DNA from 2 places in the Micromonospora narathiwatensis genome. Region 2 is predicted to be linked to the other one. Evidence: riboswitches for the same ligand, from Rfam matches in the RefSeq annotation. Region 2 holds a riboswitch; the other holds the start of a gene.
What was found. Region 2 has a riboswitch for cyclic di-AMP ahead of GA0070621_RS12195 (LysM peptidoglycan-binding domain-containing protein). Riboswitches for the same ligand answer to the same signal wherever they lie in the genome.
Positions count from the first base shown of each region.

Region 1: linked by a shared signal. The riboswitch ahead of GA0070621_RS25990 (coiled-coil domain-containing protein) and the one ahead of GA0070621_RS12195 (LysM peptidoglycan-binding domain-containing protein) in region 2 are both predicted to bind cyclic di-AMP.

Region 1 covers NZ_LT594324.1:5,889,553-5,897,376, forward strand. Annotated here, with positions in the region: gene GA0070621_RS25980 (helix-turn-helix transcriptional regulator) at 1-239, opposite strand, end outside; gene GA0070621_RS25985 (carbonic anhydrase) at 441-1,085, shown strand; gene GA0070621_RS25990 (coiled-coil domain-containing protein) at 1,082-2,101, opposite strand; cyclic di-AMP (ydaO/yuaA leader) riboswitch at 2,106-2,236, opposite strand; gene GA0070621_RS25995 (YibE/F family protein) at 2,391-3,707, opposite strand; gene GA0070621_RS26000 (DUF6153 family protein) at 3,800-4,246, shown strand; gene GA0070621_RS26005 (DUF305 domain-containing protein) at 4,332-4,961, shown strand; gene GA0070621_RS26010 (metal-sensitive transcriptional regulator) at 5,140-5,439, opposite strand; gene GA0070621_RS26015 (heavy-metal-associated domain-containing protein) at 5,595-5,804, shown strand; gene GA0070621_RS26020 (hypothetical protein) at 5,841-6,800, shown strand; gene GA0070621_RS26025 (heavy metal translocating P-type ATPase) at 6,815-7,824, shown strand, end outside.
Region 2 covers NZ_LT594324.1:2,758,742-2,766,565, reverse strand. Annotated here, with positions in the region: gene GA0070621_RS12205 (LLM class flavin-dependent oxidoreductase) at 1-102, opposite strand, end outside; gene GA0070621_RS12200 (glycoside hydrolase family 3 protein) at 300-2,123, shown strand; cyclic di-AMP (ydaO/yuaA leader) riboswitch at 2,277-2,450, shown strand; gene GA0070621_RS12195 (LysM peptidoglycan-binding domain-containing protein) at 2,450-3,109, shown strand; gene GA0070621_RS12190 (hypothetical protein) at 3,304-3,759, shown strand; gene GA0070621_RS12185 (M4 family metallopeptidase) at 3,882-5,939, opposite strand; gene GA0070621_RS29935 (OmpL47-type beta-barrel domain-containing protein) at 6,926-7,824, shown strand, end outside.

The DNA.
Region 1 (7,824 bases), 3.1 Mb from region 2:
GGGTTGATCGTGTACTCGTTGCGCCGCCCCACTCGGGTGCGGCGCAGGTAACCACCGGCCTCCAGGTCGGCGACGATCGCCTGGGCGGCCCGCTCGGTCACCCCCACCTCGTCGGCGACGTCCCGCAGCCGCGCGGTCGGGTTGCGCGCGATGGCCAGCAGTACGTGCCCGTGGTTGGTGAGGAAGGTCCAGTTACGGCCGCTCCCGTTCTCGCCCGCTGTCGTCGCCATGGTGGTCATGGTATGGCTTCGGGCCGCGCGTCCCGGCTCCCGCCCTGGCCCGGTTCCGCTGCCGTCCGGTCAAGCGTCGACCAACACATGAAATCTGTATCACGTAAATCTTGACGTATCTTGGCTGTGGGTGTGACGGTGGTTCGCGCGGCCGTCTCCGCCGCCGACCGGGTCGACCAGGTCGTTTCGCGCGAGGACGAGGTGACTGCCGTGACGCCGACCACTCCCGAACAGGCGCTCGCCGAGCTGTACGCCGGAAACCGTCGTTTCGTCACCGGCGTACCCCATCATCCGAATCAGGACGCCGGGCACCGGGCCGCCGTCGCGGACGGCCAGCACCCCTTCGCGGTGATCGTCGGTTGCTCCGACTCCCGCCTCGCCGCCGAGATCATCTTCGACCGCGGCCTGGGCGACGTCTTCGTGGTGCGGACCGCCGGCCACACCGTCGGCCCCGAGGTGCTCGGCAGCGTCGAGTACGCGATCACCGTGCTCGGCGTACCACTGGTCGTGGTGCTCGGCCACGACTCCTGCGGGGCGGTGCAGGCCGCCCGGGACGCCGTCGCCACCGGCACCTCCCCGGCCGGGCACCTCGGTGCCGTGGTGGAGGCCGTCGTGCCCAGCCTCCGCCGGGCCGCCCGGCAGGGCATCGAGGACGTGGACGGGATCGTCGACATCCACATCGCGCAGACGCTGGAGGCGCTGCTCGCCCGGTCCACCGTGCTCGCCGAGCTGGTGTCCGCGGGCCGGTGCGCGGTGGCCGGCATGTCGTACCGGCTCAGCGCGGGCGAGGTGCGGATGGTGGCCGAGGTGCCCGCCGGCACCCCGACCACGACGCTGACCGACGACGGCGACTAGAGCAACGACATGTGGACGTGATCGGTGTGGTTGGAGGGCCCGCTGTAGGACTTCCAGCCGGTCGCCGGGAACCAGATCTGCCGGTTCCAGATCACGTAGTAGATGCCCAGCCGGTCCGCGTTGCGGATGAGGAAGGCGGCGACGTTGTTGCCGTACATCCGGGTGTCGTTGTTGTGCCAGGGCGCGAAGCCGCTGTTCTGCAACGACCAGTCGCAGGCCCGGCCCTTCGGGTGCTCCCACGGGCCGCCGGACCGGTAGCAGCCGGCGAAGCGGGTGAAACCGGCTCGCCGGACCTCCTTGTAGGCGTGCAGAGTGCGCGGGGTGATGCAGCCCGAGGTGGTGGGGTCCTTCTCGCTGCACGACTCGGGCTTCCAGCCGCCGTCTGCGCTGCGACCGGGCCCGATCCGGGCCACCGGCGAGGTGGCCGAGACCAGACCGCCGGTGAAGCCACGCCCGCCGACCAGCGACAACGCCTTCTCCGCCGCGACCTTCTCCCGGGCCATCGCGTTCTTCTGCTTCTCCTGCTCGCGCACCTCGCCGTCGAGCGCGATCTTGGCCTGCTCCGCGCGGGTCTTCGCCGCGTTGACCTCCGCCAGCCGCTGCGCGTTGACCATGTTCAGCTCGTCGAGGGCGGCGGCCCGCCGGACGAAGGAGTCGGGTGTGTTGCTCTCCAACAGCATGGCCATCGCGCCGATCCGGCCGGTGCGGTACGACTGCGCGGCGATCTGGCCGACCTGCGGGCGCAGCGCGTCGAGTTCGGCCTGTGCCGCCCGTACCTCCAGGGCCAGTTGGAGTTGGCGCTGCTTCGACTTCTCCAGCTTCGCCTTGGCCTGAAGGTAGGCGCGGTTCGTGGCGTCGAGGACGTCCGTGATGAGCGGAGGATCGTTGTCCTCCTCGTGCCCTGAAGGGGTGGGGTTGGCGGGCGCGGCCATGGCCGGGGTCGGCCCGGCGACGATGGCGAACGCGGCGAGTACGGCCACCACGGGTGTCAACCAGTGGCGCAGGGGTGCCGTCACAGTGTTCCCTTCCGTCGACCGCCGACCGGGTTAGCTGCCGGGTTCGGGACGGAAGTGGCCCCTACCGCTGGCGCGGATTCACCCCAGGTACCTGGTTCCCCGGCTCGCCTTCGAGCGATTGGGCGGTGGCACCGCAGGCGCCGCAGCGCGCCTTCGGCGGTGACCGGCAGCGACGTTACCTGACAGTCCCCGCGGCGATCTACGTCCGGAAGCCGACCAATAGCGCGATTTCGCCGTAGCCCTGCGTGACCAGCGTCGCGTTTCAAGCCGGCGGTCACGCTGCGGAGTTTCACCATGCGGCCTCCGTGCTCCCCGACGGTCCGCGCCGCCCCGCGACCGCCCCGCCGAGCGCCTCCAGGGCCTCGCCCCGCTCCGCCGGTGGCCGGGCCGCGGGCGGCCTCGCCGGCTCGGTGTCCGACCCGGCCCGCCGGCCGGCGGCGGTGACCACCGCGGCCAGCCCGGTGGTCAGCGGTACGGCGGCCACCAGGCCGAGCGTGGCCACGATGCTGCGGACGATCTCCTGGGCCATGAACTCGCTGGTCAGGATCTGGCTCAGCGGGCGGGAGTCGGCGACAAGCAGGAGCAGCAACGGCAGCGACGCGCCCGCGTACGCCAGCACGATCGTGTTGACCGTGGAGGCGATGTGCGCGCGGCCCACCCGGGTGGCCGCCCGGTAGAGCTGGATCCGGGACAGCCCCGGGTTCGCGTACGACAGCTCGGTGACCGTGGCGGCCTGGGTGACGGTGACGTCGTCCAGGACGCCGAGGGAGCCGATGATGATGCCGGCCAGGAGCAGCCCGTGCAGGTCGACCTCGCCCTGGAACATCGACAGGGTGGTGGCGTCCTCGCTGCCGAAGCCGGTCAGATGGGTGGTCGCGGTGGCCACGGCGCCGAGCAGGCCGGTCAGTACCAGGCTGCCCAGGGTGCCGAGCACGGCCACCGAGGTCTGCGTGGTGATCCCGTGGGTCAGGTAGAGCACCACGAACATGATCAGCGCTGACCCGACGATGGCCACCAGCAGGGGCGGCTGGCCCGCGCCGATCCCCGGCAGCACGAAACCGAGCAGGATGGCGAAGCTCGCCACCAGGCCGCCCAGCGCGGCCAGCCCGCGCCAGCGGCCGAACGCGACGATGGCGGCGGCGAACAGTACGGCGAGCCAGACCAGTGGCGCGCCGCGCTGGTGTTCGGCGATCTGGTAGCTCTTCGCCGCCGGGTCGGCCGGGTCCGTCAGCTCGACCAGCACGACCGCGTCGCCCACCTCGACCCGGGGCGCGCCGGGTCCGGCCGGTAGGGGCACCTCGACCTGCCGCCCGGCGGCCGGGCCCTGCTCGGCGGTGACGGTGACCGTTCCGCACGGGCCGGTGGAGTCGCCCGGACCGCCCTCCGGCGTCTCCGCCGCCGGCGGGCAGGGCTCGGTCACCACCCGGGTCACCGTGCCGTGGTAGCGGGGCACGTCCGGGTCGGCCGTCGGCTCCCGGGTGTCCCGTGGCCAGAGCACGATCGCGGCGACCACGGTGAGCAGGAACAGTGGCACCACCGTCGCGACGAGGATCCGTCGTACCCCGGGCGGGGCGGACGGAGCGGGACGGGTGTGGTCGGCGCCCATGGCGAGACTCCCAACGATTCACAGCCGGACACGTGTCGCCGGGCCGGTGGTTCACCGTAGTCGGCCCTGCCGCACCGGCTAGCGTGGTCGGCGTGCGTACGGAGGCGGCGCTGACGACCGGGCGGTGGGTCCGGCTCCTGTTGCTGCTCTGCACGCTGGTCGGGTTGGCCGCCATGCACACCCTCGGGCACGGCGCGCACGGTGCCGCCGGCCGGTCCGGCGGGCATGACGGCGGGCACATCGGCGGGCGCCCGGCCGCCGCCGCGCCGACCATGGTCGAGAGCTGTCCGGGCGACGGCTGTCACGCGGGTGTGCTGCCGCTACGTGACCTCGGCGGCGACCCGTCCGGGTGGAGCGTGTGCCTGGCGGTTCTCGGCGCGTTCGCGGTGGCCCTGCTGGTCGCCGTGCTGCTACGGGCCGGGTCACGGCCCGGCGGGCTGACCCTCGGCGGCCCGGCACGCGCCGCCCGCGGGCCGCGCGCCCCGCCGCCCCGGCCGTACGGGCTGCGCCTGGCGACGGCGTCGGTGCTGCGCAGATAGGACGCCCCGGCGCGGGTGGACCGGAAGAACCGGTGACCCGCGTCCGCCGTCCGCTGCGTATCTTCCGACACCGAAAGGCTCAACCGTGTTCACTCGTACCCTTGTGCGTCGGGCCGCCCTGGCCGGCGCGACCGTCACCGCCGCGCTGGCCCTGGCCGCCTGCGGCGGTACCGACCATTCGACCGCCGGCTCCGGCCACGGCACCGGCTCGGCGGGCAGCGGCTCGCCCTCCGCCGGGGCGTCGTTCGGCGACGCCGACGTGATGTTCGCCCAGCGGATGATTCCGCACCACCGGCAGGCCGTGGAGATGGCCGGGCTGGCCGAGGGCCGGGCCGCCGATCCGGAGGTGAAGAAGTTGGCCGGGCAGATCGAGGCGGCCCAGGCGCCGGAGATCGCCACCATGACCGGCTGGCTCGCCGCCTGGGGCCGGCCGGTCCCGTCGGCGAGCGCCGGCCACGGCATGCCGGAGATGGATCACGGCATGCCGGGGATGATGTCCGACGCCGACATGACGAAGCTGGCGGCGTCCTCCGGCGACGACTTCGACCGGCAGTTCCTGGCCATGATGATCGCCCATCACGAGGGCGCGCTCGCGATGGCCGAGGACGAGCTGGCCGGGGGCGCCAACCCGGAGGCCAGGGCGCTCGCCCAGCGGATCGTCGACGCCCAGCAGGCCGAGATCGAGGCCATGCGGAAGCTGCTCGACCGGCGCTGAGGCCCGTACGCGTCGGGTGCCGGGGTCGCTCGCCGGCCCGGGCACCCGACGCTGGCCGGCTTCGGCAGCCTGTGGGTCGCTGGCGCGGGAGCTCATGCCGCTCGTTTCGGAGCTGATGTCACAGACGGGTCGGCCCGTCCGGATTCGCGCCCGCCATCGCGTTCGTGGCGGTCTCTGGTCAGCCGCGCTTCATCAGCCGGCCGACGGCGGCCATCATCTCGGTGGCCATCTCGTCGGCGCGGCCCTCGGCGGCGCCCTCCCGCATGCAGTGCCGGGCGTGCCCGTCGAGCAGGCCGAGCCCGACCTTGTCCAGGGCGGCCTGGATGGCGGAGATCTGGGTCAGCACGTCGATGCAGTAGCGGTCGTCCTCGACCATCTTCTCGATGCCGCGGACCTGCCCCTCGATTCGGCGGAGCCGCGCGAGCAGCTGGTCCTTGCTGGCGGTGTAGCCCCGGGCCGGGGTCGTCGGTGCGGTCATGAAGACGAGGATAGCGTACCCCTCGGGGGTATGTTATGTTCCTCCCGGAGGCCGATACCCCCACCGGGTAGCGGTAACAGAAGAGTGGCAGCCGTCTCTCCTCCAATTACCCCCAGGGGGTATAGGGTCGAAGGCGGCGGGAAGGGAGATTCGCCATGGTCACCACCATGTACCAGGTGCAGGGCATGACCTGCGGGCACTGTGTCAACTCGGTCAACGCCGAGGTGGGCGCGATTCCGGGCGTCAGCGACGTCCAGGTCGACCTGGCCTCCGGCCGGGTCACCGTCACCAGTGAGAGCCCGTTGGACACGGACACCGTCCGCGCCGCCGTGGACGAGGCCGGATACGACCTCGTCGGGGCGTGACGGGTCCGCCGGACCCGAAGGAACCGAGGTAACACCATGAACACGGCGACGAAGCTGAGCGGCTTCACTCTCGGCCTCGCGGCGGTGTTCGGCACGGCGTACGGGGTCGGCCAGCTGACCGGCCCCGTCACCCCGGCCGCCGAGACCCGCCACGACGCCACCGAAGCCGGCCACACCGGCGACGGCCACGCGGCCACCGCCACCGACCACCTGCCCGGCGGACTGCTCGTCTCCGACCGTGGCTACACCCTGCAACCGGTGACCGCCCCCGCCGGCGAGTTCGCCTTCCGGATCACCGGACCCGACGGTCGGCCGGTCACCCGCTACGACGTCGCGCACGACAAGCGCATGCACCTGATCGTCGCCCGCCGCGACCTCTCCGGCTTCCGGCACGTACACCCGGAGCTGGCCGCCGACGGCACCTGGCGGGTCGCCTCGCCGCTCGCCGGCCCCGGCGTCTGGCGGGCGTTCGCCGACTTCACCCCGACCGGCGCCGACCCGCTGACGCTCGGGGTCGACGTCACCGTCCCCGGCGAGCTGGCGGAACGGCCGCTGCCCGCGCCCGCCACCAGCACCACCGTCGACGGCTACACCATCACCCTGAGCGGGGCCCCGCAGCCCGGCCGCACCAGCCGGCTCACCCTGACGATCAGTCGGGACGGGCGACCGGTCACCGACCTCCAGCCCTATCTCGGGGCGTACGGGCACCTGGTGGCGCTGCGACAGGGCGACCTGGCGTACCTGCACGTGCACCCGGAGGGCACGCCCGGCGACGGGCGGACCCCGGCCGGGCCCGCGGTCACCTTCGCCGCCGAGGTGCCCTCGGCCGGGACGTACCGCCTCTTCCTGGACTTCCGGCACGGCGACGCGGTGCACACCGCGGAGTTCACCGTCGTGGCCGGCGACCAGGCCGTACCGGCGCCGGACGCGCCGGCCACCACCACCGCACCGACCCCGGACGCCGGGCACGGCGTCCCCGGTCACGGGCACAATTGACCGGAGGTGCCGCGATGACATCGACCGCCAAACCACTGCCGGTCGCGCCGAACCGGATCGAACTCGCGATCGGCGGCATGACCTGCGCCTCCTGCGCCGCCCGGATCGAGAAGAAGCTCAACCGGATGGACGGCGTCGAGGCCACGGTCAACTACGCCACCGAGAAGGCCACCGTCCAGTACGCCGACGCGGTCACCCCGGACGACCTGATCGCCACCGTGGAGAAGACCGGCTACACCGCCGTCGTGCCGCCGCCCGCCACGGCCGCCGAGGCGACCGTCGAGCCGGTGGACGAGCTGCGCGGGCTGCGTACCCGGCTGTGGGTGTCGGTCGCGCTCGCCGTACCGGTGATCCTGCTGGCCATGGTGCCGGCCTGGCAGTTCACCTACTGGCAGTGGCTGTCGCTGACCCTGGCCGCCCCGGTCGTGGTCTACGGCGGGCTGCCGTTCCACCGGGCCGCCTGGATCAACCTGCGGCACGGCGCGGCGACGATGGACACGCTGGTGTCGCTCGGCACCCTCGCCGCGTTCGGCTGGTCGCTCTGGGCGCTGTTCCTCGGCGATGCCGGGATGCCCGGGATGACACACCCGTTCCGCCTCGACATCACCCGCACCGACGGGGCCGGCAACATCTACCTGGAGGCGGCGGCCGGGGTGACCGTCTTCATCCTGGCCGGGCGCTACTTCGAGGCCCGGTCCAAGCGGACCGCCGGCGCCGCCCTGCGGGCCCTGCTGGAGTTGGGCGCCAAGGACGTCGCCGTGCTCCGCGGCGACCGGGAGACCCGGATCCCGGTGGACCAGCTCGCGGTCGGGGACCGGTTCGTGGTCCGGCCCGGCGAGAAGGTCGCCACCGACGGCGTGATCGAGGAGGGCACCTCGGCGGTCGACGCCAGCATGCTCACCGGCGAGTCCGTGCCGGTCGAGGTCGGGCCCGGCGACACCGTCGTCGGCGCCACGGTCAACGCCGGCGGCCGGCTGGTCGTCCGGGCCACCCGGGTCGGCGGCGACACCCAGCTCGCCCAGAT
Region 2 (7,824 bases):
GGCCTGCTCGCAGAGCTTGGCCAGTGCCACCACCTGTTCCGGCTGGCCCGCGCTGGGGGTGAGGAAGCCCCCGAAGGCCAGTTCGTGCCCGTAGTCGGTCATGATCCTCCGCCTGCTCGCCGGACCCGGCGGCCGTGCCGGACCTCGCCACGTTAGTCGGTGCCGGCGGCGTCACGTCTCCCGCTCCCGGAACCGGCTGGATCGTTCACGATCTGCCGATTGCAGCGGTATCGATAGATGTCTTACGGGCATAGGGTGCCGTTGAACGGCCTCAGCGTTCCTTCCGGAAGGAGCGACCCGTGATTCGCCGCCGCCCCCTCGGCCTCGCCGTCGTCCTCGTCGCGGCCACCGCCCTGACCCTGCCGGCCCCCGCCACCGCGGCCGGCTACCCGTACCAGGACCCGGCGCTGCCGGTGGCCACCCGCGTCGCCGACCTGCTCTCCCGGATGACCCTGGACGAGAAGATCGGCCAGATGACCCAGGCCGAACGCGGCGCGGTGACCGCGTCCGACGTGGCCACGTACCGGCTCGGGTCGCTCCTCTCCGGCGGCGGTTCCGCGCCCACGCCCAACACCGCCACCGGCTGGGCCGACATGTACGACGGCTTCCAGCGGGGTGCCCTCGCCACCCCGCTGGCCATCCCGATGATCTACGGCGTGGACGCCGTGCACGGACACAACAACGTGTACGGGGCGACGATCTTCCCGCACAACATCGGCCTGGGTGCCACCCGTGACCCGGCGCTGGTGCAGCGGATCGGCCAGGCCGTCGCCGAGGAGATCTCCGGCACCGGTGTCGACTGGGACTTCGCGCCCTGCCTCTGCGTCGCCCGCAACGACCGCTGGGGTCGCACCTACGAGTCCTTCGGCGAGACGCCGGACCTGCCGTCGGCCATGTCCACCCTGGTCACCGGCCTGCAGGGCGGCACGCTCGGCGGGCCCACGTCGGTGCTCGCGACCGCCAAGCACTATGTCGGTGACGGCGGCACCAACGGCGGCGTCGACCAGGGCAACACCCAGCTCGGCGAGGCCGACCTGCGGGCCATCCACCTGCCCCCGTTCCAGGCCGCCGTGCAGCGCGGTGTCGGCGCGGTGATGATCTCGTACAGCAGTTGGAACGGCGTGAAGCTGCACGGCAACCAATACCTGATCACCACCGTCCTCAAGGGAGAACTCGGCTTCTCCGGCTTCGTCGTCTCCGACTGGAACGGCATCGACCAGATCGACGGCAGCGCCGGCTTCACCGCCGCCGAGGTCAGCACGGCGATCAACGCCGGCATCGACATGGTCATGGTCCCCACCGCCTGGAAGACCTTCATCAGCACCCTGCGCGCCGAGGTGCAGAACGGGCACGTGCCGGTGAGCCGGATCGACGACGCCAACCGGCGGATCCTCACCAAGAAGTTCGAGCTGGGCCTGTTCGAGCGGCCGTACACCGACCGGAGCTGGACCCCGACGGTGGGCAACGCCGCGCACCGGACGCTCGCCCGGCAGGCCGTCCGTGAGTCGCAGGTGCTGCTCAGGAACACCGCCGGGATCCTGCCGCTGGCCCCGGACAACAACAAGATCTTCGTTGCCGGCAAGAACGCCGACAACATCGGCAACCAGAGTGGGGGCTGGACCATCTCCTGGCAGGGCGGGTCGGGCACCGTCACCCCGGGCACCAGCGTCCTCCAGGGCATCCGGGCAGCGGTCGGTCCGACCACGACGGTCACCTACAACCAGCGCGGCACCGGCATCGACCGGACCTACCGCGCGGCCGTCGCCGTGGTCGGTGAGACGCCGTACGCCGAGGGCCAGGGCGACCGCGCCGGCAGCATGAGCCTCGATCGGGAGGACCTGCGAACCATCGCGACGCTGCGCAATGCCGGCGTGCCGGTGGTCGTGGTGCTGATCTCCGGCCGGCCGCTGGACATCGCCGCCGAGTTGCCCAACTGGACCGCGCTGCTGGCCTCCTGGTTGCCCGGCACCGAGGGTGGTGGCGTGGCCGACGTCCTCTTCGGCGCGTACGCGCCCACCGGGAAACTGCCGATGACCTGGATGAACTCGGTCAGCCAGCAGCCCATCAACGCCGGCGACGGGCAGGTGCCGCTCTTCCCGCAGGGGTACGGCCTGACGTACTGAACGGCGGTGTTCGCGGCGTTGTAAGGCACCTTCGGACGGTGCGCAACTCGACCGGCGACGCCTTCGCTCGGCCGGGTGAAGAACTTCACAAGAAGTGGGCGATCATCCGAAACCGTCCCTAACGTCGTTTGCGTTCGCGATCGCGGACACCACGGGCCGGTAACGCCTAATCCCGCCACCGGCTCGTGGTACCTGGACCTCAGGCGGGAGCGGGGGACCCACATGTTCCTCGGTGCTCGACACCTCGGGGTGAAGCCGCCGATCCGGCGGCCGGGCTCCTCGGCCCGAACCCGACAGCTCACCTCGTCGGCGTGGAGGAAACCCACATGGCAACTGAACAAACCGCACGTCACCGACGCCTCACCCGGCGCAGGGTCGCCGTCGGGGCGCTCGTCGCCGGCGCCGCCACCGGTGCCGCCGCGATCCTCGGGCCGGCCGCGCCGGCCAGTGCGTCCAGCGTGAACTGGGACGCCGTCGCGCAGTGCGAATCCGGCGGCAACTGGCACATCAACACCGGCAACGGCTACTACGGCGGACTCCAGTTCTCGAAGGGCACCTGGAACGGCTACGGCGGGCAGCGGTACGCCAGCCGTGCCGACCTGGCCACCCGCGGTGAGCAGATCGCCGTCGCCGAGAAGGTCCTCGACGGGCAGGGTATCGGCGCCTGGCCGGTCTGCGGCCGCAAGGGCGGCTCGACGAAGCACTACTCGTCCACGTCGGAGTCCGCCGACCACCGGTCCCCGAAGAAGGCGAAAAGCGAGCGGGCGTCGCGGCACGAGCAGTCGACCAGCCGAGGCCACCGGCGTACCGCGCCGAGCACCGGCGGCACCGGCAGCTACGTGGTCAAGCGCGGTGACACCCTGTCCGAGATCGCCGAGGCGCGCGACATCACCGGCGGCTGGCACGCGCTGTACGAGCGCAACCGGCGGGTGGTCGGTGACGACCCGGGCCTGATCTTCCCAGGCATGCGCCTGCGGCTGTCCTGATCCCGTCGTGGGGCGGCACCCTGCCGTCCCCGCGATCGGCGCTGACGCATGCGGAGAGTGGCCACTCCCGGCGGGGTGGCCACTCTCCGCATGGCAGCGGCGCGGGGCGCACCGACGTGCCCGGCCGGGTCGGCGCCGTCGGGCGTGGTTGCTAAGGTCACGGTGCTCCGGAAAGACGTGAAGAAAGCGCGGCTATGACCAACGACCCGTTCTCCGCGGCCGCTAGCCTCGACGAACTGCTCACCCAGACCCAGCAGGCGCTGTCCTCGATGCGTTCGCGGGCCGCCGAGCAACCCGACGGCGACCCGGGGCGGTTGCTCCGCGCCGAGGGCTCCGCGGCCGACGGCCGGGTCCGCGCCGTGGTCGTCCAGGGTGGCCGGCTCGAGTCCGTCGCCGTCGACCCGGAGTTGGCCGAGGCGGGCATGGCGGCGGTCTGCGGGCACGTCGTGGTGGCCGTCAACGCCGCCCTCGCCGACCTCGACGCCCAGGTCAGCGCCTCGGCGCGGGCCGACGTCGACGCCCTGGCCGTGCGGCTCGGCGGGCTGCAGGAGCAGTCGGTACGGCAGATGGAGCTGTTCAGCCGGGCGATGGAGGACGTGATGGCCCGACTCAACCGGGGCGGCGACACGGGCGCCCGGGCGGAGCGCTGAGGCGAGCGGCGTCCCGCTCCGGGACGGTGGCCAGCCGCTCACGACGCCTTCGAGACGGACGAGACACGGCTGACGAAGCGGCCGGCCGTCGGGAGGACGACGACCGGCCGCTTCGTCGGTGATCAGGAGAGGTCGACCGCCGTGTCGTCGATGACGAAGGAGGTCTGCAGCGAGCTGTCCTCCGCGCCGGTGAACTTGATGGTGACGGTGGTGCCGGCGAACGACGAGAGGTCGAAGGACTTCTGCGCGTAGCCGGTGTTCTTGTTGAGGTTGGAGTAGGTGGCCAGGGTGGTGCTGTTCGCCTGGAGGGTCAGCTTGTCGTAGGCGGTGGTCGTGGTCGACTCCGCGGTGTCGATGTGCAGCCAGAAACTGAGGGTCGCCCGGCAGCCGGACGGGATCGTCACCGACTGCGACAGGGTGTCGGTGTGGGTGGTGCCGTAGCCGTCCAGCCACGCCTTGTACGAGCCGCCGTGCGCCGCCTGGCCGGTCGAGTTGGTGATGACGCCGGAGCTGGCGGTCCAGCTCACGTTGCCGGACTCGAAGCCGGGGTTGGCCAGCTTCTGGCCCGAGCAGCCCGCGGGCGGGGTCGTCGAGGAGCTCGGGGTCGGCGTCGGCGAGCCGCTGGTGCAGGTCGGGTCACCGGACTGCGCCGGCACGCTGACCGCGTCCCAGGCGGCCTTGACGGTGTTGAACTCGGTGCAGCTGCTCGGGTAGAGGTTCTTCGCCGCCTGCAGCGTCCAGGTGCGGTACTTCAGGTACGACGAGGACGTGGTCTTCAGCAGCATCGCGTTGTACATGATCTTGATGGCCGGCTGGATGCCCAGGCCGGTCACGGTGCTGCTGTTGCAGGTCGGGCTGGTCGGCTGGCCGTTGGTCGGGTTGCTGCCCATGGCCAGCAGGTAGAACCAGTGGTTGCCCGGGCCGGCCGCCTTGTGCACCTCGGTGCTGGGGATGCTGCTGGAGTAGCAGTTCGGGTCGCCGAGCGCCGACGGGTTGTACATGTTGCGGATCGGGCCGCTGCCGACCAGGTTGATCTTCTCGCCGACGAGGAAGTCGGGAGCGTCGTACGCCGCCGGCTCGTTGGCGAACCACTCGGTCGCGGCGCCGAAGGTGTCGGCGACGAACTCCTGGGTGCCGCTGCCGGAGATGCCGCCCGGGGTCTTGTCGTCGATGCCGTGGCCGATCTCGTGGGCCACCACGTCGAGCGAGCCGATCCACTGGCCCGCGGTGTTCTTGCCGATCTGGACCTGGGTGCCGTCGTAGTAGGCGTTCTGGTCGTTCAGGCCGACCCGGATCGGCCACGCGCCGCCGCTGCCGTTGGCGCCGTTACGGCCGAGCCACTGCGACAGCATCTTGTGCTCGGTCTGCGCCGCGAACAGCGCGTCGACGCAGCCGGTCTCCTTGTTGGTGGCGGTGCCGTTGCCCCAGGTGTCGGTCGACTTGCTGAACGTCGTGTTGTTGGCGGCGTCCTGGCAGCTCTGGTTGGTGACGTTCGGGTCCTTCATGGAGTACGTGCTGCCCGACAGCGTGGTGTTGAGGGTGAGCGGGCTCGGCCCGTTCCACGCGCCGGTGCCGGTGCCGTACACGATGTGCTCCTGCGTACGTAGCACGGTGCCGGTCAGCGCGTCGACGTCGACGGTGAGCCGGCTCGGGCCGTCGGCGTCGGTGCCACGGACCGTGGTCTCCCAGGCCAGGGCCGGTTGGGCGCCGAGCGTGTAGACGACCAGCTTGGTGCCCTCGACGGTGTCGACGGTCTTGAGCTGGGCACGCGCGGTCTTCGCGGCGGCGGCCGAGGTCAGCTTCGGAGTGGTGGCGAGGCTGCCGATGCTCCGCTGCTGGGCGACGGAGGCGTACTTCAGGTTGCCGGTCGCGTCGGTGGCCAGGACGAAGTCGCCGCCGACGACCGGCAGGCCCTTGTAGGTGCGCTCGTAGGGCACGTACTGGGTGCCCTCGGAGGAGATGACCTCCTGCTGCACGAACGCCTCGTCGGCGCTGGTGTGCAGGTAGGCGGGTCGGCCGGCGACCAGCGCGCTGGCCGAGTTGGCGGCGAGCGCACGGGCCTGGGCGGGGTCGGGGCGAGGACTGGAGGGCGCGGCCTGCACGGCCGCGGCGGTGCCGGCGGCGATCAGGCCGGCCGCGGCCGCGCCCGAGAGCACGGCGAGGCGGGGTGAGAGCTTCAAGGGGGTGTGCTCCTCTGTTTCTGGCCACGCGGAGCCCGGTCGGGGGCGCGTGGCGTGATGTGGCGAGGCGAGGTGACGGTCGGTCTCCGGAGCTGCCGGCGTGGCCCCGGTTCGACAGATCGACCGTCCGAGCCGCCGGGGGTCGGCGGACTCGCTGGAGCACAATCACACGGCCCCGGTCGGCGAGCAATGGGTGAGTCGAGCAACCGTCCCTGTCGATCGTCAGCCGAAGATCCCGATCCGGCGAAGCCATGATCTTCAATAGCCCCTGATCAGGGCTGATGTTCTCCTCGGTGGACCGCGGCTGTCCGAATTGCGGTCAATGCCGCTGTCTGCTGATGGCGCGTACTCGGCCATCGGTCAAGATGTCGATCAGGTGTGACCCGTCCGGGTCGTTCGCCTGGCCGAACGGGTGGCAGGCGGTCGTCCCTGGCGGTAGGTACACCTCTCCGTTCGACCGAGAGTGCGGGGGTGGGAATCTGACGACCACTTTCGTCTGCCTTGAAGAAAAGTAGTCACAGGGGCGACGAAAGCTATGGACAGGCTGAGTGGAAGTTAGTAAGGTCAAGCCCTATCAATATGTTTCGTCGAGATGAACTATCGGCACGGTAGCTCTCGACTGTGGGACTTCGGGCGGCGCAACACGTTCGGAGGCCACGACCGGCCAGGAATGGCCATCCCCGGGTCAACGCCACCACGGCGATCGGGCGCGGCACGCGCCACGGGTCGACCGATGTCCGTACCCGACGAATCCAACAGCTCTGACGCACCGCCCTGCCCGGCGAGCGGCGGAACCGGCCCGCCGCCGGCGGCAGGGTAACCAACCCACCACTTCGGACGGTCGTGGCTCACGGCCACGGCCGGTGATCCCGTGCGGCCCGGGAGGGGCCGCGCGGGGCCCCTGACCGCCAGAAACAGCTCCGTCGGACCCGACCACACCGACGCACGCTCCGCCCGCTGCTCTCCGGACCGTGAAAGAGGAACCCATGAACCCACATCCACCGCGGCGCCGGCTCGGCGTGAGCCGGCTCCGGAGAACGGTGGCCGCCCTCGCCACGCTGGCGCTGCTGGCCACCGGCCTCTCCGCCGCGCCGGCGAGCGCGCGGCCGACCGACCCGGAACGCTCCGTGACGGCCGCCGCCCCGGCTCCTCTCCAGGCCCAGGTGCTCACCTGGACGGCGGGGGACAACTTCCTCGCCTACCGGTCGGCGCCCACCACCGCGGTCGCCGGGCCGGCCACCCTGGTTTTCGAGAACAGTGCCGCCACCGGCAACACCACCGGGATGCAGCACACCCTGACCTTCGAGACGTCGGACCCGAGATACAACCGCGACGTCGACGTGAACATCCTGGCCGATCCGACGGACCGCAACGGGGGCCGCTGGACGGTCGACGTGGTGCTCTCTCCGGGCACCTACCGGTACTTCTGCGCCATCCCCGGCCACGGCGGGATGAACGGCCTGCTGGTCGTCACCGGCGGCGGTTCGGACACCACCCCGCCGACCGTGACCGCCACGGTCACCGGTGACAGGGACGCGAACGGCGCGTACGTGGGCGGCGCGACGGTCACTCTCGTCGCGGTGGACACCGAGTCGGGTGTCGAGCGGATCGAGTACGCGCTGGACGGGGGTGCGTACGGCACCTACTCGGCGCCGGTGACGGTGAACCAGCGGGGGCAGCACACGGTGACGTACCGGGCCACGGACAAGGCGGGTAACACGTCGTCGCCGCAGCAGGTGTCGTTCACGGTGGTCGACCCGCCGCCGACGGACACCACCCCGCCCACGGTCACCGCCTCGGTGACCGGCCAGCGGGACGCGAACGGGGCGTACGTGGGCGGCGCGACGGTCACCCTCGTCGCGGTGGACACCGAGTCGGGTGTCGA